Aureispira sp. CCB-E: one gene and its partner. The protein of the gene in region 2 interacts with the protein of the main gene of each other region in a pairwise test. Links are inferred from orthologs where the notes say so. Each region holds a gene or a part of one and is shown on either strand. Other genes may lie near its edges.

What was found.
Region 1: the proteins of sucC (region 2) and sucD interact in binary tests that used the Escherichia coli proteins (3 or more experiments, as listed by UniProt). The link is inferred for Aureispira sp. CCB-E from one-to-one orthologs.

What each region holds. Positions count from the first base shown.
Region 1 is NZ_CP133671.1:7,164,444-7,174,397, reverse strand. What follows is about bases 2,837-5,678. They hold sucD (succinate--CoA ligase subunit alpha), read left to right. Parts: upstream 2,837-3,737; coding sequence 3,738-4,619; downstream 4,620-5,678. Other genes in these bases: QP953_RS27680 (sigma-70 family RNA polymerase sigma factor), read right to left, coding at 5,467-5,678; QP953_RS27685 (hypothetical protein), read right to left, coding at 5,017-5,256; QP953_RS27695 (septum formation initiator family protein), read left to right, coding at 3,302-3,619; QP953_RS27700 (hydroxymethylglutaryl-CoA reductase, degradative), read left to right, coding at 2,837-3,195. In the rest of the region: QP953_RS27710 (ABC transporter permease), read left to right, coding at 1-238; QP953_RS27705 (isopentenyl-diphosphate delta-isomerase), read left to right, coding at 726-1,745; more of QP953_RS27700, read left to right, coding at 1,840-2,836; more of QP953_RS27680, read right to left, coding at 5,679-6,099; QP953_RS27675 (LutB/LldF family L-lactate oxidation iron-sulfur protein), read right to left, coding at 6,421-7,800; QP953_RS27670 (pitrilysin family protein), read left to right, coding at 8,101-9,339; QP953_RS27665 (twin-arginine translocase TatA/TatE family subunit), read left to right, coding at 9,727-9,954. UniProt on the Escherichia coli protein: Succinyl-CoA synthetase functions in the citric acid cycle (TCA), coupling the hydrolysis of succinyl-CoA to the synthesis of either ATP or GTP and thus represents the only step of substrate-level phosphorylation in the TCA.
Region 2 is NZ_CP133671.1:1,273,265-1,280,364, reverse strand. The notes cover bases 4,035-6,980. They hold sucC (ADP-forming succinate--CoA ligase subunit beta), read right to left. Parts: upstream 6,141-6,980; coding sequence 4,929-6,140; downstream 4,035-4,928. Other genes in these bases: QP953_RS04800 (M43 family zinc metalloprotease), read right to left, coding at 4,035-4,719. Outside these bases: QP953_RS04815 (hypothetical protein), read left to right, coding at 1-695; QP953_RS04810 (hypothetical protein), read right to left, coding at 746-1,513; QP953_RS04805 (hypothetical protein), read right to left, coding at 1,497-2,372; more of QP953_RS04800, read right to left, coding at 2,569-4,034. UniProt on the Escherichia coli protein: Succinyl-CoA synthetase functions in the citric acid cycle (TCA), coupling the hydrolysis of succinyl-CoA to the synthesis of either ATP or GTP and thus represents the only step of substrate-level phosphorylation in the TCA.

The DNA of each region.
Region 1 (9,954 bases), 5.9 Mb from region 2 along the record:
AGTGCAATTTTTAGTAGAAGCGATTGTGATCTGTCAAATTGGTGGCTTTGTAGGCATCGTATTTGGTATTATAGCAGGCAATGGGGTAACTTATATGGTAGGAGGAGCTTTTGTTGTTCCTTGGGCTTGGATTGCACTCGGCTTTTCTCTCTGTTTTATTGTTGGAATCGTTTCGGGATTATATCCAGCTGTAAAAGCCTCTAAATTAGACCCTATCGAAGCGTTGCGTTATGAGTAATTACTTGGTGTTGGTCATAATGTTTCAGTAAATTGTTCGTCTATAACTAGTTGTAATAATTATTATGACAACCAATTGGCGTATCGTTTACTTCTATGATAATAAGGCTAAAACGTCCTGTTTATCTAAGGTAAACCAAACAAAACGTTAAAAAAGGAAGCATAAGGATTAAAATAAAAGAAAAAACACAACATTATAAAATGTAAGTGCGTACATATATATGTAATATACTGTTTTAACTTTTTGCTAAACATTAATCACTTTCTTCTGTTCTAGGTTTTGCAAGGCTGCTTAATTTGTATTTTTGTGAAAAATAAAATAGTTTTCACTTTTTATTGAAAGTTATGAAACAAAAACTTTAAATTGCAGTATTCAATTAGCAATAGTTAGCTGCGCTGCTAATTAGTAGAACCAAATAAGATGAAACCCCAAATCCTTAATTTAATACCGCTTGCTTATGAAAAATGGTTTATCAAAGCAACCATATATGGACAGAGATTTAACAGCATCTTCTCGAAAACAAGATCACATACAATTGGCGTTCAAATCTCAAATTGAACGCACTAGTTTAGATGATCGATTTTATTACGAACCACTATTAGCTGGTCATCCAACTGCTGAAGATCAACATTCTTTTACTTTTTTGGGTAAAACGATGCAAACACCTTTGTGGGTGTCAAGCATGACTGGTGGCACAGAATATGCAAATGTAATTAACCATAACTTAGCGAGAGTTGCACGAGACTTTGGTTTTGGAATGGGATTGGGATCTTGTCGAGGCTTATTGACAAGCGATCAATATTTACAAGATTTTGATGTACGTGCCATTATTGGAGATGATTTGCCTTTGTATGCTAATTTGGGAATTGCTCAATTAGAACAATTGTTTGATGAGCAAAAATCCGTCTTAATTAGCGACCTAATTCATAAATTAAAAGCAGATGGTTTGATTATCCATGTCAATCCTTTTCAAGAATGGTTGCAGCCAGAAGGCGATCACTTTAAGTACCCGCCAATTGATACCATAAAACGAGTGCTTGATGCGTTTCCTGATTTGAATATCATTGTTAAAGAAGTAGGTCAAGGCATGGGGTATAAGAGTTTGGAGGCATTGTTTCAATTGCCTATTATGGCAGTAGATTTTGCTGCCAATGGAGGCACCAATTTTGCAAAGTTAGAATTGTTGCGCTCGGATGCCCAAAAACAAGAGATTTACTCTAAATTAGCCAATGTAGGGCATAGTGCAGAGGAAATGGTTTTGATGACAAATCAGATAATGAACGATTTAGGGGAGCGAGCACTTTGTAAAGAAGTTATTATTTCTGGAGGAATTAAGGACTTTTTAGACGGGTATTATCTAATAAATAAACTATCTTCGCCTGCGATTTATGGTCAAGCATCTGCATTTTTGAAGCATGCACGAGGTGATTACAAAGAATTATACGACTATGTTTCTACTCAAATAGAAGGATTGAAACTAGCAAAAAAATATTTAACAGTAAAGTAATGAATTGTAGTTAGTTGTTAGTCTATTTTCAAAATAGAACTGGAGTTCAACATCAATTTTAATTACAATTCAAGGTTTTAAAAACAAAACCAATATGAAAAAGCCAACAATAGTATCGGGATTCTCAAAACTATCCAAACGAGGAAAAATTCGCTGGTTGGTAGAAAACTTCTTTATCAATCCAGAAGAAGTTGCACGCGAACTAAAAAGTTTTTGGTATGGTGATCCACAGAAACAGAAAATTTTCGACGACTTTAGCGAAAATACAGTAAGTAATTTTTATTTGCCTTACGGTGTGGTTCCTAATTTGGAAATCAATGGAAAACTATATTGTGTGCCGATGGTGATTGAAGAGTCTTCTGTTGTAGCAGCGGCTTCGGCAGCAGCTAAATTTTGGCTAAAAAGAGGCGGATTTAAAGCTGAAATTATTGCTACGCATAAAATTGGTCAAGTACATTTTGATTGGAAGGGAGATTATACCAAACTGTACAATCGTTTTTCGGAGTTGAAAGAACGTATTTTGGACGATACGGCACACATCACCTCCAATATGCGAGAGCGTGGTGGTGGAATTTCGGAAATAGAGTTGGTCAATATGACGCATTTAGAGGCGAACTATTATCAGCTAAAAATGACTTTTGAGACCTGTGACTCAATGGGAGCCAACTTTATCAACTCTTGTTTAGAGGAGGCTTCTCGTTCATTGCGTGCTTTTATGAGTGAGCAAGAGAGTTTTTCTGACGAAGAAAAAGAGGTGACGGTTATCATGGCTATTTTATCAAATTATACACCAGAGTGTTTGGTGCGTGCTTGGGTAGAATGCCCTGTGGAAGATTTGGGGACATTTGATAATGGTAATATTGATGCGGCTACTTTTGCATATAAATTTGATAAAGCGCTCAAAATAGCACATATTGATGTGCATAGAGCCACCACACATAACAAAGGAATTTTTAATGGAATTGATGCCGTGGCATTAGCGACAGGAAATGATTTCCGAGCAATTGAGTCTTGTGGTCATACGTATGCTGCACGAGATGGAAGTTACAAAAGCTTGTCGTCTGCTAAAGTAGAGGATGGCATGTTTAAGTTTTGGCTAGACATTCCACTAGCAATAGGAACAGTAGGTGGTTTGACTTCTTTGCATCCGTTGGCCAAGCGTTCTCTGGAAATGTTAGGTAATCCTTCGGCAGAAGAACTGATGATGGTGATTGCAGCAACAGGCTTAGCACAAAATTTTGCTGCTGTTCGCTCCTTGGTAACAACAGGAATTCAACAAGGTCATATGAAAATGCATTTAATGAATATCTTGAATCATTTGGAGGCAACAGAAAAAGAAGCGATTGTTGTTCTGTCTCACTTCAAGGATAAATTAGTTTCGTTTACTGCGGTTCGTGATTTTCTTAATTTGTTGAGAACGAATCCAACAACAGAACTAAAAATGAAATAACAGGTTCGAATTAGAAAAGAAAAATAATTATCTTATATTTGAAGACATAGAGCAAACAGGTGGTTTGTTTTATGTCTTTTTTTAGTTTTAATGGATTACCGAAAAAATGGCAAAAAAACCAACCAAATTAGAATTATTATTAGAAGATATTCCAGCACCAATGCGCAATAAATTTATTGTCGTAACAGCTTTATTTGTGGTTTGGATGTTCTTCTTTGATAACAATAGCATTATCTCTCAATATCGATTACAAGCAACCTTGCAAGAATTGCAATCAAAAAAGGATTATTATCAAACCGAAATAAGCCAAGCGGAAAAAGATAATAAAGAACTTTTTACGGATGATAAAACCAGAGAAAAGTTTGCTAGAGAACATTATTACATGAAAAAGCCAGATGAAGAAGTTTTTGTGATTGAAAAATAAAAAAAATTAATAAGCTACCTTATCAAAAAGGGAGGGATAATTTTGTTCTACACTAGGTAATTTGTAAATTTGGCACACTATACAATTCAATTAATAATCTTATAAATAAAGAAAAAAAATGTCTGTACTAGTCAACAAAGATTCTAAAATCATTGTACAAGGTTTTACAGGAAAGGAAGGGACTTTTCATGCAAGCCAAATGATTGAATATGGCACTAATGTAGTAGGTGGTGTTACTCCAGGTAAAAGTGGTCAAACACACTTGGACCGTCCTGTTTTTGGAACTGTAGCTGATGCTGTTGCCAAAACTGGTGCAGATACTTCTATTATCTTTGTTCCTCCTCGCTTTGCTGCAGATGCTGTATTAGAAGCTGCAGATGCAGGAATCAAAGTAATTATCTGTATCACGGAAGGAATTCCAGTTCAAGATATGGTAAAAGTAAAAGCTTTTATCGAGGACAAAAATGTTCGCTTGATTGGACCAAACTGCCCTGGTATTATTACAGCTGAAGAAGCAAAAGTAGGTATTATGCCTGGGTTTATCTTCAAAAAAGGTAAAATTGGAATTGTATCTAAATCAGGTACGCTAACGTACGAGGCTGCTGACCAAATTGTAAAAGCTGGTTTGGGAGTAACAACGGCAATTGGTATCGGTGGTGATCCAATTATTGGAACGACAACAAAAGAAGCAGTTGAATTATTGATGGCTGACCCTGAAACAGAGGGTATCGTGATGATTGGTGAAATTGGAGGAAATTTAGAGGCTCAAGCTGCTCGTTGGATCAAAGAACATGGTACGAAGCCTGTTGTTGGATTTATTGCTGGTGAAACGGCTCCTGTTGGTCGTACAATGGGGCACGCTGGTGCTATCGTTGGTGGCGCAGACGATACTGCTGCTGCTAAGAAACGCATTTTGCGTGAGTGTGGTGTTTTGGTTGTAGATTCTCCTGCTGATATTGGAGCTACAATGGTAAAAGCACTAGAATCTGTAAAAGCATAAGCTAACTCAAGCAAGTATAGCTTTATTATAAAGAAAGCCACTTTGGAAACTCCCAAAGTGGCTTTTTGTTTATGCTAAGAATAGCATAGCTTTATAATGAGGTTAAAAATCCCCTATTACACAGATAGCAAAAGGAACCAATCCAAATGGTGGATTGATTCCTTCTTGTAATTCATTACTCCAATTTTGAGGAGTATAATATATCCTATTTAGTAAGTCGGTTACTTATATAACAATCGGCTATTATAACACTATACAGGGAGCGAATTGTTAGAAAAATAACGTCTATTTATTCCTGTAGTTGAATGAATTTCGTGTTGTTGGGTAAATGATAATACCAGAACGAGGGAATAAGAAACTCAGACGAGGGGTGAAATTGATTAGTGTATTTTAATACTTAGAGAGAGGAGTTAATCTTTGATTTAATGCTGTTAATAAGTGCTGGAGAAACACTACGACGATTAACTTTTTTGCGAAGGAATTCACGGAATGATTTCTCTTTTTGCAATTTAGCGAGTTGTTCAGGAGAATTTTTGACGTCTGTTAAAAATTCACGCGATTCTTGGTTGGATAGGGCTCCATCAAGATACATTACTAATCTTCTTTGGAATTCCCCTGGATTGCCAGATGTTTTCATAATACTTAATTTTAAAATATAAATAGAACTAAATAGATTTTTCAATAACAGTTTCTACTCTAGATGATTGTTTGTACTTTAAATAGAAAAGTAGGAGTAGAACTGCGAAATGTTTATGGTTAATAAATTTAATAAACAGAAAATGTTGCTTTACTGATAAACTATTACTGTGCCAATAAGTAACATTTTCTGTCATAAATTGTTCAATTTTTATTTTTTTTGTCCACGTTTATCTTTATAACCCATGGATTGTGCATAATCTGTTAAACGCTCTTTAAGCATGTTTCTAGCACGATGCAACCTAGATCGGACAGTTCCGATAGGAATATCAATTATTTTAGATATTTCTTCATAAGTGAAGCCTTCAATGTCACAAAGTAGAATGACAGTTCTGAAATCAATAGGCAATGCATTAATAGCATTGGTGACTTCATCGCCCATCATACCTTGAAAAATATCTTCTCTCAAGTCGAAGAAATCTACATAGCTTGCGTCTTCACTATCGTGATAGGTTGCAATTTCCTCATAGTCTACCTGTGTTGGTCGTTTGCTTTTCTTACGATATTGGTTGATAAAAGCGTTCTTCAATATCTTAAACAACCAAGCCTTCGCATTAGTTCCTTGAATGTACTTATCTATGAATCTAAATGCCTTTAAATAAGTTTCTTGAACCAAGTCATTTGCATCATCTTCGTTGTAACAAAGGTGAAAAGCAAAATTATAGAGTGCGTCAATTTGAGGCATCAATTCGCTGTTAAATACAGCTAATTGCTCTGGTGTCGCTGTAGGAACTTCTTCCTGTTGGTCAACTTCTTCTTCTAAGTATTCATTTTCGTTTTCCACGGTGATGTTGTATTTAAGTTGAATTTATTACCAATATTTTACAAATGACAGCATTGAATAGGAGCCATGATTTACAAAACACGATAGTATTCTAGGATTTGTTAAAGCGATTGTTGTTGAATAAACTACGAAGTAATGTGAAAACTCAACTATTTATAATTATCATAATAGTTGACAAAACTATATAGTATAGTATTAATATACCCTAATTTATTCCACATAGTTTCCCAAAATACGCTTTTTTTTCAAAAAAGCATAATTAATACCTTGAAATGGATAGGAATAGAAACCGTTGTTTGTTGGTGATCGAACTAAAATAGTTTATACTTTTCCTTTTTTCCAAAGCTGATTGAAAGTATGTTTGGGAAACTTGGGAAACTCTCTGCGATCGCCCCACATTTTGCTCAAGAACAAGTTGCCAACCAAGTTTTTGCTAAAAGCAGGAGCATTCATCAACGACCTATTCAACATTGCTGTTCGCCAAGCCCGCCACATCAGCTGTTCTTCTTTTGGGCGCAAATTTTCTGCTTCTTCAAAAGAACGATTGTATAATAGCATTTGATGAAGGTTGATGTTGACAGGGCAGTTTTCTGTACAACTGCCACATAAAGAAGACGCTTGGCTTAAATGGACATTGTCTTCAAATTTTCCGATTTTTAGATGAGGACTAATAACTGCACCAATAGGACCACTATAAGGGCTATCATAAGTATGTCCACCAATGGTTTGATAGACAGGACAATTGTTGAGGCAAGAGCCACAACGAATACAATACATCGACTCTCGCATGTACTCATCGCCCATAACTTCGCTGCGTCCATTATCAAGCAAAATAACATACATATCTTCGGGACCATCTACTTCATGTGCTTGCTTAGGACCGCTCAAAATAGTATTGTAGACAGTGGTATTTTGTCCTGTACCAAACGTTGCCAACAAAGGCAAAAATAGATCTAAATCTTCTATTGAGGGAATCATTTTTTCAATTCCGATAATAGCAATATGTGTTTTGGGAAGCGTTGTTGCTAAACGCCCATTACCTTCATTTTCTACCAAGACCATAGAACCTGTATCTGCCAAAAGGAAGTTGCCTCCAGAAATACCAATGTCTGCTTGTGTGAAACGTTCTCGTAAAACTTGGCGAACATAAGCTGTTAGTGCTTCGGGGCTTGCATCTGGAGCGGTTTGGAATTTTTCGTGAAACAAATCAGCAATATCTTCTTTAGACAAATGCATGGCAGGAGTAACAATATGATAAGGTGTTTCTCCTTTGACTTGAACAATAAATTCTCCTAAATCAGTTTCTAGAACTTCAATACCTTGTTCTTCTAATAGATGGTTTAGTTTTATTTCTTCTGTAATCATGGATTTAGACTTAACAACAATTTTTGCTGCTTTTTCTTTCATGATTTGGGTAATCGCCTTTTGTGCTTCTTCGATATCTTCTGCCCAAATAACTTTTCCTCCACGAGCCGTAAACTTTGCTTCAAATTCTTCTAGGAGAGCAGGTAAATTTTGAATTGTTTTTGCTTTGATGTTTTTAGCCAATTGCCTTGCCTGCTCTAAGTTTTCAAACTGCTGTTTGCCTATAGCTACTTTGGTATGGTATTTCCCCATATTAAATTTAAGACGCTTTCGGTGCTCTTTTGAAAACGCTTTTTCCTCGGATTTTTCTAAAAAAGTAGCTAAGTGTTTATTCATTATTTCAAGGTATTAGACATAACGATTATAAAATAGGTTTGATAGAGTTTAAATTATTGATTGCTAGTGATTAAGTAGAGTTTTTAGGTTCTGTTAATTTGCCCAGCAAAAATAGTCACACACTTTATAAGGTTATTTAGCAAACTATTAAGTTTGATAAAAAGTGCTTATTCTCCACAGAAGAATAGACCTTATCACAAATTTAACTAATTTTGCAATCTTTTTGACACTTTAGTTGTTTTATGCTTCAATATAAAAAGTAGTGGTTCTCATTTAAAGAAAAAGAACGAATAATAAAGAATGGAATTTACACGATATCAATTGGATAACGGCTTGAAGCTGTTGGTACACCAAGATAAAAGTACCCCACTGGTTTCCGTTTGTATTACCTACAATGTAGGGACAAAAGACGAAGAAGAGGGAAAGTCTGGTTTTGCACACTTGTTTGAACATTTGATGTTTGGAGGTTCAAAGCACGCTTTGAGCTTTGATGATTATATTCAACAAGCAGGAGGTGAAAACAATGCTTTTACCAACCAAGATATGACCGTTTATTATGAATATATGCCTTATCAAAACCTCGAAACAGCCCTCTGGTTGGAAGCCGATCGAATGTTGCATCTTAACCTAGATGCAAAGGCTTTGGAGCGAGAAAAAAAAGTGGTATTAGAAGAATTTAAAGAGAGCTGTTTAAACGAACCTTATGGCGATATTTGGCATCATATAGGACCTATGGCTTACCGAGTACATCCTTACCGAATTCCTACGATAGGACAGGTGCCACAACACATTGAGGATGCAACTTTGGAAGATGTAAAGGCTTTTTTTGATCGCTTTTACTGTCCTAACAATGCTGTATTGAGTATCTGTGGAAATGTAGAACCTGAACAGGCTTTAAGGCTGACTCAAAAATGGTTTGGAGATATTGAGCAAGGAAAGGTAAATAAGATAAAGTCGCCTTACGAACCGTTACAAACAGAGAAACGAGTGATTGAGGTCGCTGCTAATGTTCCTTTAAATGCTTTGTATTTGGTGTTTCATAGCGCAGAACGCAACCACAATGATTATTATGTAGATGATTTTATAACCGATGTGTTGGCAGAAGGCGATGCTTCGCAACTGTATCAAAACTTGGTGAAAGAACAGGAATTGTTTTCGTCTATTGATGCCTATATTACGGCTTCTATTGATACTGGTTTAATGATTATTGAAGGAAAATTATCGGATGAGGCAACATTTGAAGAAGCAGAAAAGGCGATTTGGAAAGAGCTAGAAAAGCTTAAGAATACTTTATTGCCTGCCAAAGCTGTGGAAAAATTTCGGAATCGAACTGAACACAATATTGAATTTAGTGAATTGAATAATTTGCACAAGGCAATCAATCTAGGATATTATGAGATACTAGGAGATGCGGCAATGATTAATGAGGAAAAAGCAAAATATAATGCCATTACTGCTTTGGATATTCAAAAACGTAGCCAGCAAATTTTTCAAGATGAGAAATGTTCGGTATTGTATTACAAGGCAAAAAATAAATAAAAGGAAGGTAAGGTAAAGTAATAGGTTTTGCGGTTTTCTTATTTTGATTGGAAGGGCTTAAGTTGGTTGAAATTTTGCCACTTATTAGTCATTTGAGATGGTTGTGAAACGATTCCAACGAGTTTGTTCAAAAAACAGAATTGGAAGGAAATTTACTAAATAAAAAAGAACTCAAAAAGTAAAGAAAGAGAAACTAAAAAAACAACTAGCAGACCTTGAAGTTAGTTTTTGAAAATAGACCTAAATAGCTCTTTTTGAATCTAAAAGTTTTAGTTAACTAAATCTTATTTAGGTAGAGACAAGTCAAAAGATTCAATTAAAAAGTGTATCTTTGTTTATAGTAGTTCACAAATTGAGACGAATTTTATAAAATAAATATCATAGATCATGAATACAGTTTTTTTAATGCAATTTTTAGGACCAGAGATGCTTCTTGTATTCTTTGTTATTCTTTTGTTGTTCGGTGGTAAAAAAATACCAGAACTAATGAGAGGTTTAGGAAAAGGAGTGAGCGAGTTTAATAATGCTCGTGATTCTGTGACCAAAGAATTTAGACAAGGAATGAAGGAGGGTGAAAAGGAAAAAATAAAAATTGAAGAGAACTCTAAGGCTTCT
Region 2 (7,100 bases):
GCCATATTATGCTCTGTTATTTAGCTTCCTTACAAGAAAAATATACTGCTAACTCAACATTAGAAATACACAAAACACAAATTATTACTCATTATAATCAAATTTATCAGGAACAGCCGCATCAAGATATTCTTTACAATTTAGCCTCTTTTTATCAACACGATTTGAATGATAAATTAGCTGCAATAGAAACATGGAAACGCTGCATTCAGCTTTACCCTAAGTTTAATCGTGCTATTTTTGCATTGGCTCATTTTCTGTTTGAAGAAAACAAATGGGAAGAAGCCAAAAATTTCGCTTTGAAGAGTTTACACCTTACCCTATCTAGTGTTTATTATAATTTAGATGAAACATATTATCTATTAGGAGCTATTGAATGGAAAGGCTTTCAGAACTTGCCAGCAGCAGAGACTTACTTTGAAAAAGCATTGGAAGAAAATGAATTTTACTACCAACCTCTACAAGCACTGATGGAATTATCCTTAGAAAATGAGGAGTATACGAAAGCCATTCGATGGCACAAACTTGCCTTACAAGAAAGCCCTTTTGATATTCCATTAATGCTACAAATAGCTGAATTATACCTTGAAGTTTATGATTTGGAACAAGCAAGACTGTACTATTCTGAAATATTGGAACTCAATGCTGCTTATCCGCCCGCTTTAGAAGGTTTGAAAAAAATAGAACAATTATGATTTCTGAGTCATAACCCTCAACTGATAGAAACCTAGTTATTCTAAATGCCTTACTCTCCTTCTTTTTTGATAAAATCTGAATTTAAAGGTGGATTTGGGGGGTTATTTTCTATTGCTTTATACTCAATTAATGATGTGGTGATTAGAACCAGCATTGGGCTTAAAACTAGATTTACTAATATAAAAAGAATGGGTGTTAAAACAATTTCACCAAAATCACTTCCAAAAATAAATCGGAAGCTCTCCATCAGACCATAAACAAAAAAGGACTGAAACTCTTGAATTAATGCAAACAAGATAATCGCTAAGAAAAATGCTTCTACCATCAGTTCAAAAAAAGGAATATTTTTATCCATTAACTGCCTGATTACAAACAACAAAATCAAGGCGACAGAAAAATTGCCCACAATTTCAACAAATCCTCCTACAGACATAAAAAAAGTATAACTTCCTAATGTATTTTGGTAGGCAAATAATACAAAACAACCGACAACAATTAATCCTCCCAACAACAAAAAGACGCCCATATTTTGAGCTAATGTTTGCCAAAACTTCAAATTACTACGATGGTCTCTTTTTAAGGTTGCTACACATGGTAAGCTAAGTAGCAGTAAATAAGCATAGATATAATGTATGTTATCCAGCTCTGTCAATGTAATTAAAATATGCATATCAAAGAGATAAATTCCTCCTACAATCGACACACCTAAAAATAAACACAGTAATCCAAAGCTAATATAAAAGGCACTGTTTCCAATGTAACTGTCTTTATAGTTATCAACGACCTCCCTAAAGACATAATTAAGCTTCTTGTTCATTCTTAAAATAAATTAGGGTTTGAGAATAAAAAATACCAATCAATGTCAACCAAAGAAAGCTGTATAACAAAATACTTATAAAACCTAACAAAGCATTTATATTGACAACCTCTGCAAAAACGGCAATAATAACGGCTAGTACCGTGCGAATAATTCTGCCAACATACCTCCCAATACTAGGAAGAACAATCGCTCCAACAACAATCCCAATCCATTTCCCATTTGCTTGCCAAAACTGTTCAAATGAAAGCCCTAACCATTTTAGGTACAATAACAACAATAATAAATAGGGTACCATTCCTAAAATCCAGTAATAAGTATACCCTACCAATATTAGTACATCGTACAAGAAGTTGCCAATGAGGTTACCAATTATTTGTATAACAATAAGTAATACAACCATCTGAAAATAACGAATGCGGACACTTTTCTCTATATATTGTAATACTTCTGTTAAACGCCCTTGTTTATGTTCTATTGGTACATCTAGTACATTATCCATACTAGGAGTACTATTCCTTGTACCTGTTTTTGGCAACCCTGTATGATGCCAATACACGCCTAAAAAGAAACTATTTAAAATCGTTAATTCATAAAAAAAACTTCGAGTCATGCCCAACAAGTAGATAATTACACTGTTCTCATTGTCAGAAAAATCTAGTATATCAACATCAACAATAGACTTGAAGCTATAATAATTATTAACATCAAACGCTAATAGCAATACACATTCATGTAAAAAGAAACTTTCTAATAAAGTGACTAAAATAATTTTTGCAATCAAACTTCTCGATTCTACAAGTGCTGCTTTCCAATGTTGAGTTGTTTTATTAAATCCTATTTTTAGGGCTGTTTTCATGTATTACTATTAATTTAGTAGTTAGCTACGCTGCTACTTCGTGGTCGTTAATTAGCTCCCTACGGTCGTGAACTCGCATAGCTCGGTTCGCTGCTACTGCGTGGTTTCAACGAACTATTGTTAATTATAACGTTATGATTTTCCTAACCTTTAAATTTTCATGGCATTAATTTCCTTATCGAACAGCTTAATAAGCCTATTTCAAGACTACTTTTTGCATCATTCTTGTTCCTCCGCCTGCCACCTGTATGTGGTAAACCCCTGATGTCAAATCAGAAAGGTTTAATTTATAATTTCCACCAATCACATTTTCATCCCATAGCTGCCCTACTTCTTGTCCTAAAGCATTGTACACCGTAATAACAAGAGCTGCTTGTTTGGGCAACTGGACATCAACATTTAATTGACCTGTTGTTGGATTGGGATATATATTTAGGTTGCCTTTAGTTTGGTTTAAGGTTGTTACGTTTAGTCCAGGCGTATTCGTAATGTTAATATCATCTACGTACAAATTATTTTCATAATCGCAAACATGCTCAAATTGAATTTGAACATTAGAGGCATTCTTATAAACCGACAAATCAATGGTTTCCTTCCTCCAATCTCCAGTCGTTGGAACAAATTCCGAGGCTTGCAGATTGGCAACAGTTGCTAAAGCAGTGCCTGCTTTTTCATAGATTTTCGTCCAAGTCTGCCCACAGTCATCAGAAGCCCAAAGACGCAAAGTATCACTAAAACCAGAGGCAGAATACAAGGCATAGGCTAATTCAAACGTCATGGTTACCGTAGATGAATTGCTCATATTAAGAGCAGGCAGTGAAATCCAATCCTTTTCACCATTGGCAGGATAATCCCAATTATCCATAAACATAGAAGCACCTCCTGTTTTTGATGCCACTGTTGTTCGTGCCCAAGTAACATCATTATCAGGGTTAGATGCGCTCCAACCTACAGCAGGAAAAGTAGCTCCTTCAAAACCTTCTGAAAACGGTAAGGCTAGTCCTCCAACAGAGACCGTAAAAGGCGTTGAGTTTTGGTCGTTATTCGAGTCTCCATCTGCATTGCCATTGGGCAAGGAAGTCCAAACGGTTATCATATGAGCACCATTTGTTACTGTTTGTTGTGGCAACTGAACCAAAGCCGTTTGTGTTGTTGGCAAATTTCCTGTCCAGTTTTGAGTCATCACCATGCCCCCATCAATTTGGTAGTTAATTACAGCAGAAGTCAAGGGAGATGCTCCATAATTTTTAATGGTCACCTCTGGTACAAAAGAATTCGTACACATTGCTCCACTAGGATGGTTAATGGCATAAATTCCAGCATCATGGCTAGCAATAACACAAGCTTGTGATGTCAATAAGCCAGGTCGAGCAACAGCAATAGCAGCTCTCATCCTAGTTTTTTGTCCAGCAGTAAACGAATTCATACAATTGTCATTCACATAATCCATAAAGTTCATAAACATATCAGCAGATCCACAAGACGTAGCAGGGTGTGTGGGGCAACCACTGTATGCTTGATCTTGCAAAGGAGTATCGGTCACTCCATCATCTTGATTGCAGCCTCCATTTCCTGGTCCCCAAACATGTTGCAAATTCAACCAATGTCCTACTTCATGAGTAGTTGTTCGACCTCCATTATAAGGTGCTGTTGCTCCTGTTTTACCAAAATATTGATATCCAATAACAACTCCATCGGCACCATTAGGTGCACTTCCGGGCGTGTACGTGAATCCCAAAACTCCACCGCCAAGTTCGCAAACCCATATATTTAAGTATTTATTGGGGTCCCATATATCGATCCCTCCTGCCGCTGTGGAGTAATAAGCACTACCATTGCCAATATTATTAACAGACGTTTGAGTTCGTGTAATCCCTGTTGTTGCATTATTGTTAGGATCTTTGGTCGCTAGACAAAACTCAATCTCTGTATCGGCGACAACCCCAGCAAAGGTAGTAGGAACATTACTTGCATCGGCGTTTGTCCTTCTATAATCTTCATTCAAAACCTGCAATTGTTCATAAACTCGTTGGTCTGAAATATTCTGTGCCGCTGTTCGGTATACGATGTGTACCACAACAGGAATAGTATAAACAGGTGGTGCATTTCTCCCTTTAAATGCAAGCTTTTCTTGCTCTATGTAGCGATTGATTCTTGCTTCTGTCACAGCCTTTCGTTTTCTAAGAACAGCATTTTTTTGAATAGCTTCTGCTACTTTTTCATTGGTAAAACAACGAGTAACTTTCTTAGACTCTGCTGCCAAAGTAGCAACAACATCGTTTGGCTGCCCCCACAATGAGAACGTCTGTAGGAATAGAATGCAAATAACTGGGAATAACTTTTCCATAAAATGCTCTGTTTAACAGTCGATAAGTAATTAATAAATGGTGGTCTATATATGGTTATTTTTTACAAAATAAGCTTTTTCATTCCAATAGCCTTTCTTTATCAAGCATTTTTTGACTTTAATACATTCTAAAAAGCTATTTTTTGTTCAAAAAAAAAGGTTGCTACCAATTGGCAACAACCTTTAATTTTTATTTTATTAGATTCTTTTTAACCTACCAATTCAGTTACTTTATCAGCAGCCTCTTGTAGAGTTACAGCAGAATGTACATCCAGCCCAGAATCGTCGATTAATTGCTTAGCGATTTCTGCATTAGTTCCTTGTAAACGTACAATGATTGGAACATTGATATCACCAATATTTTGGTAAGCATCAACAACACCTTGTGCCACACGGTCACAACGAACAATTCCACCAAAAATATTAATCAAAATTGCCTTTACATTTTCGTCTTTCAAAATGATACGGAAAGCAGTTTCAACACGCTTTGCATCAGCAGTACCTCCTACATCTAGGAAGTTAGCAGGCTCGCCACCACATAATTTGATAATATCCATCGTAGACATTGCCAAACCAGCACCATTTACCATACAACCTACGTTTCCATCCAACTTAATAAAGCTTAAGCCATGTTCTTTAGCTTCTACCTCAGCAGGATCTTCTTCGTGTACATCACGTAGAGCCGCCAAGTCTGGATGACGGAACAATGCATTTTCATCTAGAGAAGCCTTAGAGTCAGCAGCAACAATTTTGTTATCTGAAGTTTTCAAACAAGGATTGATTTCTACCAAAGAAGCATCAGCTCCTACAAAAGCTTTATATGTTGCCGCAACAAATTTTGTCATTGCTTTGAATGCATCTCCTTCAAGACCTAAATTGCTTGCAATATTACGTGTTTGGTACGCTTGCAAACCTAAATGAGGGTGAATATATTCTTTATGTACCAAATGTGGCGTTTCTTCTGCTACTTTCTCGATATCCATACCACCTTCCGTAGAATATACGATTACATTACATTTACGCTCTCTGTCCATCAAGATAGAATAGTAAAATTCGTTCACATCCATGTTACCATCCGCATCTGGATAATAAACATCCTCTGTAATTAGAATCTTGCGAACCAATTTACCCTCACCATCCATTCCACCAGGAGTTTGAGGTGTTTTTAACATCATACCTAAGATATTACCAGCATGTGTTTTTAATTCGTCCATGTTTTTGGCCAACTTAACTCCACCGCCTTTTCCGCGTCCTCCAGCGTGGATTTGCGCTTTAACAACACACCAACTAGTGCCTGTTTCTTCTTTTAATTTAGCAAATGCAGTTTCGATATCGTCTAGATTTTCAACGACAACACCGCGTTGGATAGGCACGCCATAACTAGCTAATAGTTCTTTGGCTTGATATTCATGCAGATTCATTGTGTAATGATTGAATGTTATTATAATAATGTTTCAATTGCTCAAATCTAAAAGTTTTTCTAAGCTTATTCAAATTAGTATAAAGGTTTTTCTAAGAATACTCTATTCATTTTTATTTTTTGGTCATTTATATCCACCTTTCTTTAATTTAAAGCTCTAGCAATCAAACTTCAATCTACTTTTGTTCCATCTTTTTCCTTTTGCATTCAACATTTCTACGATTTATGAATGTCATTGCATTGAATATAAAAAGCCAGCAGTACAAAATATATTTTCAGGATTATACTTGCTGCTGGCTATACGAATAGAATCATTTAAAAATGATTCTAACTAAATTTTAAAGGTCACTACGCTTCAAAATTTAGAAGCAAATTACACATCTTTAATTTTGGAGTTAAAAGCAAGTGCTTTTATTCCTCAATAATTGATCACTATCTATTCAGTAGTTCAAAGATAGCCTAGCTATTTTACTTTGGTCTTAACAAAAGATAACGCTGCTCTACTTTTTAGAGATTGTCAAGAAAAAAGCAGTTTGTATGGAACGATTCCTTAATATCAGGCTCAAAATTTGGAGAAAAATAGGAATAAAGCTAACTTTCATATTAGTCATTCGTAAAATGAATAGAAAGTCATTTACAAATTTTGTACAATACATTCTTTTACAAAAAACATCCTTTAATTAATAGGCATAATTAAACAAATGCTCTAATAGTTGAAGATGCTCAACATGGTTTTAGCAGGCTATTGCCATTTTATCAAGCAAAAAAAATACTTTATTAAAAAAAGTAATTCGTTGATTGTTTCATAAACAGCTCTGTGGTTTTATTAAAACAAGCCCATTCAGCTATCAATTTAGTTAGATGCAACTGTTGCTGTGTGGTATTTTAGAAGTGTTGCACAATTGATAATTCAAAGCTTAATATGAATCAAACAAAACTAACTTATTTACCAACGGCGCAG